2 regions of the Kytococcus schroeteri genome follow, and region 1 is predicted to be linked to the other one. Evidence: predicted binding sites of a transcription regulator. Region 1 holds the regulator's gene; the other holds the start of a gene.
What was found. The regulator HrcA, encoded in region 1, represses chaperone genes, less so after heat shock. The targets are predictions, from matches to a motif close to TTNGCACTCGNNNNNNNCGAGTGCNAA.
Positions count from the first base shown of each region.

Region 2: the regulator HrcA is predicted to act here: its motif matches at 5,487-5,513, upstream of groL (chaperonin GroEL).

Region 1 covers NZ_JBHLVH010000004.1:20,719-28,330, forward strand. Annotated here, with positions in the region: gene ACFFHC_RS01830 (protein kinase domain-containing protein) at 1-659, shown strand, start outside; gene ACFFHC_RS01835 (hypothetical protein) at 801-1,511, shown strand; gene ACFFHC_RS01840 (OmpA family protein) at 1,508-2,071, shown strand; gene ACFFHC_RS01845 (16S rRNA (uracil(1498)-N(3))-methyltransferase) at 2,073-2,837, opposite strand; gene dnaJ (molecular chaperone DnaJ) at 2,837-3,964, opposite strand; gene hrcA (heat-inducible transcriptional repressor HrcA) at 4,032-5,057, opposite strand; gene ACFFHC_RS01860 (DUF3097 family protein) at 5,194-6,060, shown strand; gene ACFFHC_RS01865 (DUF4870 domain-containing protein) at 6,148-6,711, shown strand; gene hemW (radical SAM family heme chaperone HemW) at 6,804-7,612, opposite strand, start outside.
Region 2 covers NZ_JBHLVH010000027.1:134,257-141,868, forward strand. Annotated here, with positions in the region: gene ACFFHC_RS10850 (tetratricopeptide repeat protein) at 1-96, opposite strand, end outside; gene ACFFHC_RS10855 (AAA family ATPase) at 93-1,442, opposite strand; gene ACFFHC_RS10860 (tetratricopeptide repeat protein) at 1,452-3,497, opposite strand; gene groL (chaperonin GroEL) at 3,660-5,297, opposite strand; gene ACFFHC_RS10870 (HAD-IA family hydrolase) at 5,632-6,372, shown strand; gene ACFFHC_RS10875 (alpha-ketoglutarate-dependent dioxygenase AlkB family protein) at 6,374-7,057, shown strand; gene ACFFHC_RS10880 (DNA-3-methyladenine glycosylase I) at 7,054-7,612, shown strand, end outside.

The sequences.
Region 1 (7,612 bases):
AGGACCTGGCGGTCAACTCCGGCCTCACCGTGGGCGTGGGAACCCGGGGGTTCCGCGCCCCGGAGATGGACGCCCCGGCGGGGGTGGTGGACCACCGCACGGACCTCTGGTCCCTCTCAGCCCTGGTCACGTGGGTGGCGGGCGACGCCGAGCTGCCGCAGCCCGTCGTCGCCGCCCTGCGCCGGGGGTGCGCAACCGACCCCGACGACCGTCCGGCTGACGTGCAGGAGTGGCTGCGGGAGCTCGAGACCGCCCTCGCGCCCCGCACGACGCCCTCCCCCACCCCACCCGCACCCGAGGGTGCCAGCCGCCGGGAGCTGCTGCGCGGGCTGGTCCCGGCGGGAGCCGGGGTCGTGGGGGCCGTGGCCGGCGCCGTGCTGTGGCCGCGCCTCACACAGCCCGGGGACACCCACGGGGCCGCGCGCGTGGAGGTCTCCGGCCCCGCGGAGGTGGCGGTCGGTGAGCGGGCCGCGTTCGTCCTCGACCACTCCGACGTCACCTCGTGGGTGTGGGAGCTGCCCGACGGCCGCTTCGTCAGCGGCCGTCGCAGGGTGGTGCTCACCCCCCGGGGTGCCGGACGCGCGCGGGTGGTGGTGAGGGCCACCACCACCGACGGAGCACCGCTCGTGACCACGCACCACCTGCGCGTGACCCCCTGAGCCCCTCCCCCCCGGGGTGGCAGTGGCGCGACGGGGGTCCCACCCCGGGCGGAGATCCGGGCAGCGTGCAACCTTTCCCCGTGAGCACACGACCAACGGGCACACACCCCCTCGGGGGACCCACCACGAAGGAGACCCGCCATGCGTTCCGCAGCTACCCGTTCACTCACCGCCCTGGCCCTCGTCGGGGCCCTGGGCCTGGGCGCCTGCAGCCCCGATGCCACCTTCACCAGCGGCGAGGAGGAGCGCACCACCGCTGCCGCCGCGGAGCCCGACGAGACCACCGACACCGGGGAGGAGGACTCCGAGGGGACCGAGCCGCCCGAGACCAGCTCGACCACCGGCGAGGAGTCCTCGGACGCCGGGGACGCACAGTCCCCCGACGCCTCGGAGGAGGGAGGACCCACGGCGAACACCAGCCACGCACCGGGGCTCACCGCCGAGGAGATCGGCGAGCCCCTCGTCACGCGTGCCCGTCCGCTCGAGCAGGAGGGCAGCGAGCTGCTGGTCTCCCTCCACTCGCTGGAGCGGCAGGGCAAGACCGTGACGGCCACCTACGGCTTCCAGCTCAAGAGCGACGCGGAGCACGGCGCCGAGGCCGAGAGCCTCTACAACTTGGCCGGCACCTGGTACCCCTACCTGGTGGACACCAAGAACCTGCGCAAGCACCGCGTGCTCCAGGACGAACACAACAACCAGCAGGCGATGCCGAGCGTCAACGACATCGACGTGAGCACCGACGGCATCACCTACGTGAGCGTCGTCTTCGCCGCACCGCCCGAGGACGTCGAGACCATGACGGTGCACCTGATGGGTGGTGTGGCGGACGCGACGGAGGTGGAGCTCCGATGACCTCCCGCCTCCTGACCGGCCTGGCCCTCACCACGGCGGCAGCCCTCCCTGTGGCGCTCGCTCCCGCCCTCGCCGCACCCCACGTCGCACAGGCGCCGACGGAGTGGTCCGACGCACAGCTCAGGAAGAGCATCATCCAGCTGGAGCCGGCCGTCACCCAGCTCGAGGACTCTGTCGAGCCGCTGGACGACCACACCACCGACGGGGCCGAGGAGGTCATCTCCCTGGACACCGACGTGCTCTTCGCCTACGGCAAGGCGAACCTGCCGGCGACCTTCGCCGACCGGGCCGCGGAGCTGGTGACCGACGTGCCGAAGGGCGCCACGGTCGAGGTGGGCGGCCACACCGACTCGATCGGCGCGGACGACTTCAACCAGAAGCTGTCCGAGCGCCGTGCCGATGCCGTGGCCAAGGCCCTCAAGGCGGCCCGACCCGACCTCTCACTCGAGGTGGAGGGGTACGGTGAGAAGCAGCCCGTGGCCCCCAACGAGTCCGCCGGCAAGGACGACCCGGAGGGCCGGGCCAAGAACCGCCGCGTGGAGATCCGCTACGGCCACTGAGTCAGTCCCACCGCAGCGCACCGCACAGCAGCGCCAGGGCCACCGGCCCGGCGCTGCTCGTGCGCAGCACGTGGGGGCCGAGCACCACCGGCACTCCCCCGGCGTCGGTGAGGGCCTCGAGCTCCTGCGGGCTGATCCCGCCCTCGGGACCGATGACCACGCGCACCAGCGAGGGCGTCTCGCGGCCCTCGAGCAGGCCGCCCAGGGTCGGCAGCAGCCCGTCGGTGGCCACCTCGTGCAGCACGAGGGTGAGCTCGCTGGCCCCGCCACCGACCCGCACCCGCTCGACGAGCCCGGCGGTGTCCACCATCGGCTCCACCGGGGCCTCCCACAGGCGGCGGGACTGCTTGGTGGCCGCACGCACCACCTGCTGCCACTTCACCCGGCCCTTCTCGGCCTTGGGGCCCGCCCACCGGCTGATGCTGCGGTCGGCCTGCCAGGGCACCACGGCGTCCACGCCGATCTCCACGCTGGTCTCCAGCGACTGCTCGGCCCGGCCGGCCTTGGCCAGCGCCTGCACGAGCTCCAACCGGGGGCGGCCGGTCGGCTCGGTGAGCTCCTCCAGGACCTCCAGCTCCAGGGTGGACTTCGTGGTGCCGGTGACGCGCCCGCGCACCCCGGCACCGGCGCCGTCGGCCAGGAGCACCTCCTCGCCCACGGCGATGCGCTGCACCGTGGCGGCGTGGCGCCCCTCGTCCCCGGAGAGCGTGAGGGACTCCCCCACCCCGGCCAAGGGGCCGTCGGCGAGGAAGAGCGGCAGCGTCATCAGCGGCCCGAGAACGCGTCGCGCAGGCGCCCGAAGAAGCCGCCCTGCTCGGACACCGACGTGATCGTGCCGGTCGCCTGCTCCTCGCCGCGCAGCCGGGCCAGCTCGTGGAGCAGCTCCTTCTGCCGGGAGTCCAGGCGCGTGGGCGTCACCACCTGGGCGTGCACGTGCACGTCGCCGCGCCCCTCCCGACGCAGGTGGCCCACGCCCAGCCCGCGCAGCGTGAACACGGCCCCGTGCTGGGTGCCGGCGGGGACCTCCACCTGCTCGGTGCCGTCGAAGGTCTCCACCGGGGTGCGCGTGCCCAGGGCCGCGGCCGTCATCGGCAGCTCCACCGAGCAGTGCAGGTCGTCACCCTCGCGGGTCCAGGTCGCGTCGGGCTCCACGTTCACCTCGACGTAGAGGCTCCCCGCCGGCCCGCCGCCGGGGCCCACCTCGCCCTGGCCGGCCAGCTGGATGCGGGTGCCGGTGTCCACGCCCGCAGGCACCTTGACCTTGAGCGTGCGGCGCTCGCGCACGCGGCCGTCGCCGTGGCAGTCGGTGCACGGCTCCACGATGACCTCACCGGTGGCCTGGCAGGTGCCGCACGGCCGGGTGGTCATCACCTGGCCGAGGAAGGAGCGCTGCACCTGCTGCACGTGGCCCTGACCGTGGCACAGGTCGCAGGTGCGTGTGCCGGTGCCGGGGGCGCAGCCGTCACCGCCGCAGACCGAGCACAGCACGGCGGTCTCCACTGTGAGGTCCTCGGTGTCGCCGAAGACCGCCGTGCGCAGCGGGACGTCCAGGCGCACCAGGGCGTCCTGCCCCGGCTGCTGGCGCGAGCGCGGTCCGGCCGCCCCGGCCTGGCCACCGAAGAAGGCGTCCATGATGTCGCTGAAGGTGAACGCTCCCCCGGCACCGCCGAACCCGGCCGTCGGGTCGCCGTAGGGGTCCTGGCCACGGTCGTAGGCGGCCTTCTTGGCGGCGTCGCCGAGCACGTCGTAGGCCTGGGCGACGGCCTTGAACTCGTCCTCGCGGCCGGGGGCCACGTCGGGGTGCAGCTGGCGCGCCTTGCGGCGGTAGGCCTTCTTGATCTCCTCCGCGCTGGCGTCGCGGGAAACTCCGAGGGTCTCGTAGTAGTCGTTCATGCGCTCTCCGCGCCGGGGTGTCCGGCGGCTGATGGTTCGGGGGCGGTGGTCTGGGACGTGCCGGTGCTCACCGGTGCTCGAGCACCTCGGACAGGTACGCGGCCACGGCGCGGACCGCCCCCATCGTGCCGGGGTAGTCCATGCGGGTGGGACCCAGGACGCCGAGGGAACCGACGCCCTCCTGCCCGTAGGTGCTGGCCACCACGGAGGTGGTCTGCAGGCCGCTGTGGTCGTGCTCGGTCCCGATGGAGACGGCCACGGCGGGGGTACGGCCGGTCGGCGCCTCGGTCGGGTCCGCGGACTGCAACAACCGCAACAGCACCACGTGTTCCTCCAAGGCGGAGATCACCGTCTCCAGCGACCCGCCGAAGTCCGTGGTGTTGCGCACCAGGCTCGAGGTGCCGGCCAGGGCCAGGCGCTCCTCGCGCTCCTCGGCCAGCGTTCCGGCGACCACCTGGCACAGCTCGGCGAGCGCCGGGTCGGCGGGCGACTCCTCAGTGGCGGCGGCCAGGGCGGCCCGGGCGTCCTCGAAGGTGCGGCCCGCCGCCGCGCCGTTGACCCGGTCGCGCAGGCGGCGCAGCTCCTCCGGGCCGGTGCCCTCGGGCAGGTCCACCAGGCGCTGCTCCACCCGGCCGCTGTCGGTGATGATCACCACCATGGTGCGCGGCCCCATCGGCACCAGCTCCACGTGCTGCAGTGCGGAACGGGTCAGGGAGGGGTACTGCACCACGGCCACCTGGCGGGTCAGGGCGGCCAGCAGCCGGACGGTGCGCTCCACGACGTCGTCGAGGTCCATGGGGTCGGCCAGGAAGTCGCGGATGGCGCGGCGCTCGGCCGGCGTGAGGCGGGGCACCTTGCTGATGGTGTCCACGAAGCGGCGGTACCCGGCGTCGGTGGGCACGCGCCCGGCGGAGGTGTGGGGTGCCTGGATGAGCCCCTCGGCCTCGAGGATGGCCATGTCGTTGCGGATGGTGGCCGCCGAGACCCCGATGCCGTGCCGCTCCAGCACGCTGCGCGAGCCCACGGGCTCGGAGGTGCGCACGTGGTCCTCCACGATGGCGCGCAGCACCTGCAGGCGGCGTTCCGAGGACATCGACTCCTCCTGACGGGTCTCGGCATCGGTCCGGTGACGGCGTGCGCGGACCTCCGGCCCGGGGCCGCTGGCACTCCGGCACACCAAGTGCCAGTCTACGCCGCCCGGGCAGACCGGCGCCGTACCCTCTGCCCCCATGGACAGGTACGGATCGGACGTGTTGGCCGGCGACTGGAAGCGTCCCCCGCGCGGGCGCAGCCGCGAGGTCGAGGCGGTGCCCGGCACGGTCGTGGAGGACGTGACCACCGGGTGGGTGGGCGCCGTGGTCTCGGTGGAGAAGGCGGGCGGCGAGCACGTGGTGCACCCGGAGGACGGGCGCGGCCGCACCAAGGCCTTCCCCCTGGGCCCGGGCTTCTGGATCGACGGGCAGCCGGTCACCCTGGTGGCCCCGAGGGCGGCTGCGCGCGCGACCGCGCCCGCGCGGACCCGCAGCGGAAGCCGCGCCGTCGCCGATGCCCCGGCACGGGTGGCGGTCGGATCGCGCATCTTCGTGGAGGGACGGCACGACGCCGAGCTCGTGGAGAAGGTGTGGGGTGACGACCTGCGCGTGGAGGGCGTGGTGGTGGAGATGCTCGACGGCGTGGACGACCTGCGTGCCGTCATCGAGGAGTTCCGACCCACCGCCGACCGCCGGATGGGGGTGCTGGTGGACCACCTCGTGCCCGGCACCAAGGAGTGGCGCGTGGTGGAGGAGGCACGGGCCACCCCGCGCTACGCCCGCCACGTGAAGATCGTGGGCCACCCGTACGTGGACGTGTGGCAGTCCGTGCGCCCCCAGCAGCTCGGGTGGACGCAGTGGCCCGTGATCCCCAAGGGCACCTCGTGGAAGCACGGCATCCTCGCCGAGCTGGGGTGGCCGCACGCCACACAGGCCGACGTGGCGCGCGGGTGGAAGCGCATCCTGGCCACCGTGGACGACTACACCGACCTCGAGCCCGAGCTGCTGGGGCGGGTGGAGGAGCTCATCGACTTCGTCACCGTGGGCGAGGTGCCGCTGGGCTGATCCCCCGCCCGGGGAAGGTCACGGTGGTCCACAGATCCGCCTGCGGGAGGGGCGCCGCCCGCGGCCGGATATGGTCATGCTGGGGGCATGACCACACCACCCCCTCCCCCGAACGGGAGCACCGGCCCGTCGTACTCCTCGGCAGACTCCTCGGCCCTGTCCGGTGGCAGCACCCCGGACGACACCTTCGCCGGCGGCGGACCCCGGCAGGGCGGCCCCGGTCAGCCCGGCGCGAGCGGCCCCGGCTGGAACGGGACGCATGCCGCCGCCGGCCAGAAGTCCGACTCCGACCGCCTCGTGGCCATGTTCTGCCACCTGTCCGGCATCATCTCGTGGGTGCTGTCCGGTGGCCTCCTGCCCTTCGTCGGGCCGCTCATCGTGTGGCTGGTGTACAAGGACCGCGACCCCTTCGTGCGCCGCGCCGCCGCCGGGTCGTTCAACTTCCACGTCGTGGCCACCATCGTCTTCGTCACGCTCGGGTTCGGCCTCTTCGTGGTGGCGCCTCTCACCTTCGGCCTGGCCCTGTTCCTCCTGGTCCCGCTCGCTCTCCTCGCCACCGGCATCTATCTCTGGTGGACCATCAGCGCCACACTCAAGGCCAACCACGGGGAGCCGTACCGCTACCCCGTCGAGATCAAGATCCTGGACTGACGCACCGGTTCCCCACGCCGCGGGGCGGTCGACCACCCGGTCGGCCGCCCCGCGGCGTTCCCATATGGGGGCCCGAGGCGCCCGATCACTCCTCAGAGGCCGAGCAGCCCCCAGGTCACGCGGTCGGCGAGCAACCGGCCCCGACGGGTGAGGACCAACCGCCGGTCGCGCACTGCGGGCACGCCCTCGAGCAGCCCCGCGGCCACGAGACCGGCCACCGCCTGCCGCCCGGCGTCGGGCACGTCCTCCACGGGCAGCCCCTCCCGGCGGCGGATGCCGAGCATCACCCGCTCCTCGGTCACCTGCTCGGGTGTGAGCACCTCCCGCGCCTCAGCCGGGGAACCGGACGCCAGGCGCTGGGCCCAGGCGCGCGGGTGCTTGACGTTCCAGAACCGGGTACCGCCCACGTGGCTGTGCGCCCCGGGCCCCACGCCCCACCAGTGCCCGCCGTCCCAGTAGTGCTCGTTGTGGCGGCACCGCCCGCGCTCGGTGCGCGCCCAGTTGGAGAGCTCGTACCAGGCGTACCCGGCACCGGTGAGCAGGTCGTCGGCCAGCTCGTACTTGTCGGCCTGGTCGTCCTCGCTGGGCCGGGGCAGCTCCCCGCGCGCCACCCGGCGGTGCAGGGCGGTCCCCTCCTCGATGGTGAGGGCGTAGGCCGAGACGTGGTCGGGCCGCAGCGCCAGGGCCGCCTCCACGCTGGTGCGCCAGTCGGCCAGTGACTCGCCCGGCGTGCCGTGGATGAGGTCCACCGACACCGCCAGGTCGGCGGACTGCGCGGCGGCCACCGCGCGCTCCACGTTGCGCGGGTCGTGGGTGCGGTCGAGCGTGGCGAGCACGTGCGGCACGGCGGACTGCATGCCCACCGACAGCCGCGTGTACCCGGCACGGGCCAGGGCGGTGG
Region 2 (7,612 bases), on a different contig from region 1:
CGTGGCGCGGGACAGCTCGGCTGCGGCGTCGTCCACTCGCCGCAGGCGCAGCAGTTCCTGCACGCGCGCGACGCGCACCTCCAACAGGGCGTTCACAGCAGCTTCTTCCCCTTCATGTACGTGCGCAGGTCGCCGTACTCGCCGGACGGGTCGCCGTAGGTCACCACGTTGCGCGCCGCGGAGAACCACGCCCCCGTCGAGGGCCGCACCTCCCCCAGGGCGGCCTCGAGATCGCGCTGGGTGATCATGCGCGGCGTACCGCTGCGCACGCTGTCCATCATCGCCCGCTCGGCGGCGGTGTCCACGAGGTGCGCCAGGTCCGCACCGGTCAGCCCGTCGGTGCCCTTCACCAGGCGGCGCAGGTCCACCCCCTCCACCGGGCGCCGGGAGAGGTAGCCGCGCAGGATCTGCTCGCGCGCGGCGTCGTCCGGCGGCAGCACCAGCAGCGTGCGGTCCAGGCGGCCCGGGCGGCGCAGCGCGGGGTCGATGTCCCACGGCGCGTTGGTGGCCGCCAGCACGTACACGCCGTCGTTGTCCGAGCCCACGCCGTCCAGCTCCTGCAGCAGCTGGTTGACCACGCCGCGCATGGCCCCCATGTCGTGCCGGGTGCGCTTCTGCCCGATGGCGTCCACCTCGTCGAGGAAGAGCACGGCCGGCGCGCTGCGGCGGGCCAGCTCGAACAGGCCGTGCAGGTTGCCCTCGGACTGGCCGATGTACATGTCCAGCACGTCCGAGAGGCGCACGTTGATGAAGCCGGCCCCCATCTCGCCGGCCACGGCCCGTGCGATGTAGGTCTTGCCCACCCCGGGTGGCCCGTAGAGCAGCAGCCCCCCACGGAGGCTCTTGCCGTACATGCGCCGCATCTCGGGGCTGCGCATCGGGCCCAGGAAGGACACCTCGAGGCGGTCCTTCACCTCCTGCATGCCGCCCACGTCGGCCAGGGTCACGCCGGCACGCTCCACCTCGAAGAGGTCCTCCACGCCCGCCGGCTCGCCCTGCACGGGTACGCGCTGCGGCTCGCCGTGGCCGCCCCCGCCCGGAGCACCGGCGACCCCGCCCTCGGCGGGCTCCACGAACATCGGCCCGGGGGCGTCCGGGAACTGCTCCTCGGCAGCCGACCAGTCGTACCCGTCGGTCGAGGCCCCACCCCCACCGGTCGACGCCCCGCCCTGCACAGGGGCCTGGTCGGAGGTGCTCGCCTCCGCGGCCGGCATCGTGCCCGCCGGGGGCGTGGTGGGTGCGCCCCCACCGAGGGCACGGGCCATCAGCGCACGGGCCTGGCCGCTGGTGGGGTCCTGCTGCAGCACGGTGGCGCAGTGGGCCACCGCCTCGTCACCCCGGCCGGCCCCCACCAGCAGGTCTGCCAGGTGGAGTCGCAGCGCGATGTCGTCGGGGCTCGCCTGCACGGCGCGCCCGAGGGACTCGATGATCTGGTCAGACATGCCGCGAGCCTAACCAGCGTTTCTGGCGGGACCACCGGGCTCCAGCGCGCGTGCCTGCTCGGCGTGGAACTCGGCCTGCTCGGTGTCTCCCAGGAGGCCGTGGACCTCCGCGAGCTCCCGGTGGGCGATGACGTCGGTGGGGTCGAGCGCGGCCGCCCGCGTCAACGGCTCCAGCGCGTCCTCGTGGCGTCCCTGGCGGCGCAGGATGATCGCCAGGTAGAGGTGGTGCGTCGGCAGCCCCGGCTCCAGCTCGAGGACCCGCCGCTGGGCGGCCTCGGCCTCCTCGGGCCGCCCCTGGTTGAGCCGCGCGATGGCGAGGTGGATCAGCCCGCGGGCGTCGTCGGGGAAGGCCTCGACCAGCCGCGCGGCGATGGCCGCCACGTCGTCGTGGCGCCGCGCCTCGGAGAGCCGGATCAGGTAGTCGATGGTGCGGCGCGAGGGCCCGATCCCCTCGCCCTGCTCGAAGGCCGCCAAGGCACCGCGTGCGTGCTCGTTCCCCGGGTCGGCCTCCACCACGGCCCGCAGGTGGGCCAGGCACCGCTCACGGTCGGTCACGCGCGCGGCGAAACCGGCGGCCTCGCGGGCCCGCAGGTCGTCCGGGGCGAGCTCCACCGCCTGCTCGGCCGCCCGCACCGACCCCTCGTGGTCGCCCAGCAGGTCCAGGACCTCGGAGAGCAGCAGCTGGGCCGCCACGTCGTCCGGGGCGAGCTCGACGGTGGCCCGCGCGTGGTGCGCCCCCTCCAGCAGGTGCCCCGCCGCCAGGCAGCACCGCGCCGCCGTGGCCCGGATGCCGCGGGCCCCCGGCTCCAGCTCGGCCGCCCGCTCCGCCTCCGCCGCGGCATCCTGGAAACGCCCCCGCTGGGCCAGGGACTGCGCCCACACGTGGTGGGCCGACGCGGTGTCGGGATGGTCGGCCAGGAGGCGCGCCACCGCCTCGTCCAGCGCGGTGTGCTCGCCCCGCGTGGCCAGGTGGAACAGCTCCACCACGCGGGGGTCGTCCTTGGCCAGCCCCGCGTCGGCCAGGTGCTCCACCAGCCGGGCCGACCGCGGCACCCCCTGGAGCACCTGCGGGTCGTCCGCGGCGCAGCGCAGGGCCTCGCGGGCGTGGTGGAGCGCCCCTGGCACGTCCCCGGACCGCTCGAGAGCCACCGCCATCACATCGTGGGCCAGCGCACTGCGCGGGTCGATGTCCAGGCCCTCCCGGGCCACCTGCTGGGCCTCCTGGGGGCGCTGCTGGTCGAGCAGGAGGTTGGCCAGGTTGACCCGCCCCACGACCCAGCCCGGCTCCCGGCGCACCACCTCTCGGGCCGCGTGCTCGGCCGCCCCCAGGTCCCCCCGCCGAGAGTGCAGCGCCGTCCACGCGGTCTGCAGGGAGACCGCGTCCGGATACGCGTCCGTCAGCGACTGCAGCACCCGGGCGGCCTCGTCGAGCAGCCCCTCCTCCATGAACGCCCGCACCTGCCGGCGCCGCGGGTCGCCATCCACGCCCGGACCGGTCGGCCGCAGGTACTCCTGCTCCCGCTCGAGGCCCTGCCGCGCCTGCGCGTGCTCCGGGTCCCGGGCCAGCACCTCGCGGTAGGCCCGCTCGGCCAGGGCGGGGTCCACCACGGAGACCGCACGCCCCAGGGCCAGGTGCGCCGCGGGGTCGGCCCCGTCGAGCCGCACCGCCTCGATGCCGGCACGTCGCGCGTTGCCCAGGTCACCCAGGCCCCGCAGCGCATAGGCGTACATCTGGTGCACCGGCGACCAGTCCGGCCGCACCCGGTGCAGGTCGTCCAGCGCCACCCGGGCCGCGGACCACTGCCGGTTCTGCAGGAGCGTCTCGGCCAAGCAGCGCAGCGGGTTCACCCCCTGGGGGTCCAGGGCCACGGCCCGGCGCGCGGCCTCCTCGGCCTCCCGCGGCTGCTGGGTCGCGCGGAGGTGCCAGGCGGAGGTGACGTGGAACAGGGGGTCGTGGGCGTGGGTGGGGGCCAGACGGTCCAGGAGCTGCTCGAGCTCGGCGAACCGGTGCTGGGCCATGAGCTGCTCGCAGGTGCGCATGTCCATCGGGTCCATGGGGCGAGATTCGCACCACTACCGCCGGCCACCCCTCATCCCGGTGGTGGACCGTGCGCCCGGCGCCGCTCGCCACCGCTCCCGCACGCCGACGGGCGGCCCCTCCCGCAGGAGGAACCGCCCGTCGTCAGCCGCGGGCGCGGGGCCCGGCAGCCGGTGGGATCAGAAGCCCATGCCGCCCATGCCACCCATGTCGCCCATGTCGGCGCCGGCAGCGGCCTTGTTGTTGTCCGGCTTCTCGGCCACGATCGCCTCGGTGGTGAGGAAGAGCGCGGCGATGGAGGCGGCGTTCTGCAGCGCGGAACGGGTCACCTTGGCCGGGTCGATGATGCCCTCGGCGATCATGTCGACGTACTCACCGGTAGCGGCGTTGAGGCCCTCGCCCGGCTTCAGGGAGCGGACCTTCTCCGCCACGACGCCGCCCTCGAGGCCGGCGTTCACGGCGATCTGCTTCAGCGGGGCGCTGGAGGCCACGCGGACGATCTCGGCACCGGTGGCCTCGTCGCCCTCGAGGGACAGGCCCTCGAACGCCTTCGTGGCGGCCTGCAGCAGGGCCACGCCACCACCGGCGACGATGCCCTCCTCCACGGCGGCCTTGGCGTTGCGCACGGCGTCCTCGATGCGGTGCTTGCGCTCCTTGAGCTCCACCTCGGTGGCCGCGCCGGCCTTGATGACGGCCACGCCACCGGCCAGCTTGGCGAGGCGCTCCTGCAGCTTCTCGCGGTCGTAGTCCGAGTCGGAGTTCTCGATCTCGGCGCGGATCTGCTTCACGCGACCCTGCACCTGGGCGTCGTCGCCAGCGCCGTCCACGATGGTGGTCTCGTCCTTGGTGACGACGACCTTGCGGGCGGTGCCCAGCATGTCGAGCTCGGCGTTCTCCAGGGTCAGGCCGACCTCCTCGGAGATGACCTGACCGCCGGTGAGGATGGCCATGTCGCCCAGCATCGCCTTGCGGCGGTCACCGAAGCCCGGGGACTTCACGGCGACGGACTTGAAGTTGCCGCGCACCTTGTTGACGATCAGCGTGGCCAGGGCCTCGGCCTCGACGTCCTCGGCGATGATCACCAGCGGCTTGCCGGACTGCATGACCTTCTCCAGCAGCGGCAGCAGGTCCTTGATGGCGCCGATCTTGGAGTTCACCAGCAGGATGTAGGGGTCCTCGAAGACCGCCTCCATGCGCTCGGTGTCGGTGACGAAGTAGGGCGAGATGTAGCCCTTGTCGAAGCGCATGCCCTCGGTCAGCTCGAGGTCGATGCCGAAGGTGTTGCTCTCCTCGACCGTGATGACGCCCTCCTTGCCGACCTTGTCCATCGCCTCTGCGATGACCTGACCGATCTCGGGGTCGGCGGCGGAGATGGACGCGGTGGACGCGATCTGGTCCTTGGTGTCGATCTCCTTGGCCATGGCGAGCAACTCGTCGGAGACGGCCTGGGTGGCCTTCTCGATGCCGCGCTTCAGGCCCATCGGGTTGGCGCCGGCGGCCACGTTGCGCAGGCCCTCGCGGACCATGGCCTGGGCCAGCACGGTGGCGGTGGTGGTGCCGTCACCCGCGACGTCGTCGGTCTTCTTGGCGACCTCCTTGACCAGCTCGGCGCCGATGTGCTCGTACGGCTCGTCGAGCTCGATCTCCTTGGCGATGGACACACCGTCGTTGGTGATGGTGGGGGCGCCCCACTTCTTCTCCAGCACGACGTTGCGGCCCTTGGGGCCGAGCGTCACCTTCACGGCGTCGGCAAGGGTGTTCATGCCGCGCTCGAGGCCGCGACGGGCCTCCTCGTTGAACGCAATGGTCTTGGCCATCGGTGGTTTCCTCCCACACGCGTAGCGGATGACCACCGGTCGCCCGCGACGGACGGGGTCGCCCCGCGCGGTGCGGACCGCCCGGCATCGACCCCTCGACCTGTGGTCGGTGTCTTTCACCCGGGTCGGCTCCGTGGCGACCGGCCGGGCCGGACGGGGGCACTCTCCTCGTCCTGCTGGCCCTGCGACCTGTCACTCGGAGCCGCCGAGTGCCAAGTGCGATTCTGGCACTCGCCCCCGGAGAGCGCAAAGCGCGGGGCGCGGGCCTCCTGCCGCCCCGCCCGGCACGCCCGCGCGACTCGGCCGCACGGCCGATCAGTGGGAGGATCGCCCCATGCCGACTCCTGACGCCGTGCGCCTCCTCCTGCTCGACGCCGATGCCGTGATCCAGCGCATGCCCGACGGCTGGAAGGACGAGGCCATCACCCTCCTGGCCACCGGGTGGGGCGCCCCGGCCGACCGCGTGGCCGACGACCCCGCGCTGTGGGGCCGCGCCCAGGCCGTGCTCGACGAGGTCTTCGTGGCCGAGGTGTTCCTGCTCACCGGGCAGGAGACCGACCTGACCTTCCCGGAGACCATCGCCGGCATCCTGGAGGGCCACGGCAACTCCACCGACGCCGAGCAGGTGGCCCGCCTGTGGCACCGCACCGAGCCGCTGGCCGAGGAGCGGGCGATGGTGGCCACCGCCCGCCAGGGCGGGGTGCGCGTGGCCATGGCCACCAACCAGCAGCCGCATCGCGCGGCCTGGCTCACCGACAGCGGCGCCTTCGCCGACCTGGCCGACGAGGTCTACACCTCCTCGCGCCTGGGCGTGGCCAAGCCGGAGCCGGACTTCTTCCGGGCGATCCTGCGCGCCGAGGCCGAAGCCGGGCACCCGGTGGAGCCGGGCGAGGTGGTCTTCGTGGACGACCGCGCGGACAACGTCGAGGGGGCGGCCGCCATCGGCATCCGGGCGCGGCAGTACCACTTCACCCAGGGCGTCGAGGCCTTCCGCGAGGTGCTGGAGTCCACCGGGGTGCTCGATGGGGCCGCCCACGCCGACGCGACGCACGACGGACCCGCCCCCACCGCCTGACGTGCTCTTCGGCGACGAGCTGCTCCCCCGCCCCGCGCAGGAGGTGTCCCCGGGCTGCCACTGGGTGCCGGGGTGGCTCACCGCCGAGCAGCAGTGCTGGCTCGTGCGTCACCACGCCGACTGGGCAGCCGGCCCGGTGCCCGCGCACGCCCCAGAGGTCCACGGTGGACGCATGCGCGTGACGATGGTGCCCTTCGGCTGGGTGTGGACGGCCCGGGGGTACGCGGCGCTCGACCCCGCATCGGGCGCCGTGCCGCTGCCCGTGCCGGCCTGGATGACGCGCCTGTACCACCGCGCCCTCGTGGCCACCGGGTGGCGGCGGGCGGACGAGGACCCCGGTCCCGCCCCGGACGCGGCGCTGCTCAACCACTACGCACCCGGCACGTCGATGGGGATGCACCGCGACGCCGACGAACGCACCGAGGACCCCGTGGTGAGCCTCTCGGTGGGGGACGCGTGCACCTTCCGCTTCGGCAACACCACCACCCGCACCCGGCCGTGGACCGACCTGCGTCTGGAGGGAGGCGACCTCGTGGTCTTCGGCGGGGCGGCCCGCCGCGCCTTCCACGGGGTGCCGGCCGTCCACGGGGGCACCGCACCGGGACCCGTGGCCGCCGAGCAGGAGCGGGTGGGACTGCCGGGGCGCCTGAACCTCACCCTGCGCGTGACGGGGATGCAGCGGTGAGCGCCCGTCGGCCCGCCGTCCCGGCCGGCTCCGAGGTGGTGGTGGGCGCCGACGGGCTGGCCCGCACGCCGTGGGCCGAGGGCAGCGACCTGCTGCGCCACTACTACGACACCGAGTGGGGCCTGCCGGTGCGCGACGAGACCGGGCTGTTCGAGCGGCTCAGCCTGGAGGCCTTCCAGTCCGGCCTGTCGTGGGCCACCATCCTGCGCAAGCGCCCCGCCTTCCGGGAGGCCTTCGCCGGGTTCGACGCCGAGGCGGTGGCGGCCTTCGGCCCGGCCGAGGTCGAGCGCCTCATGGCCGACGACCGCATCGTGCGCAACCGGCGCAAGATCGAGGCGACCATCGGCAACGCCCGGGCCACCCTCGCGCTGCGACAGGACGGCGGGCTGGTGGACCTCCTCTGGTCCCATCAGCCCGCCGAGACCCCGCATCCGCTGCGGGTGGCCGAGGTGCCCACGCGGTCGGCGGAGTCGGTGGCGCTGTCGAAGGCGCTCAAGCAGCGCGGCTTCGCCTTCGTGGGGCCCACGACGATGTACGCGCTGATGGAGGCCGTCG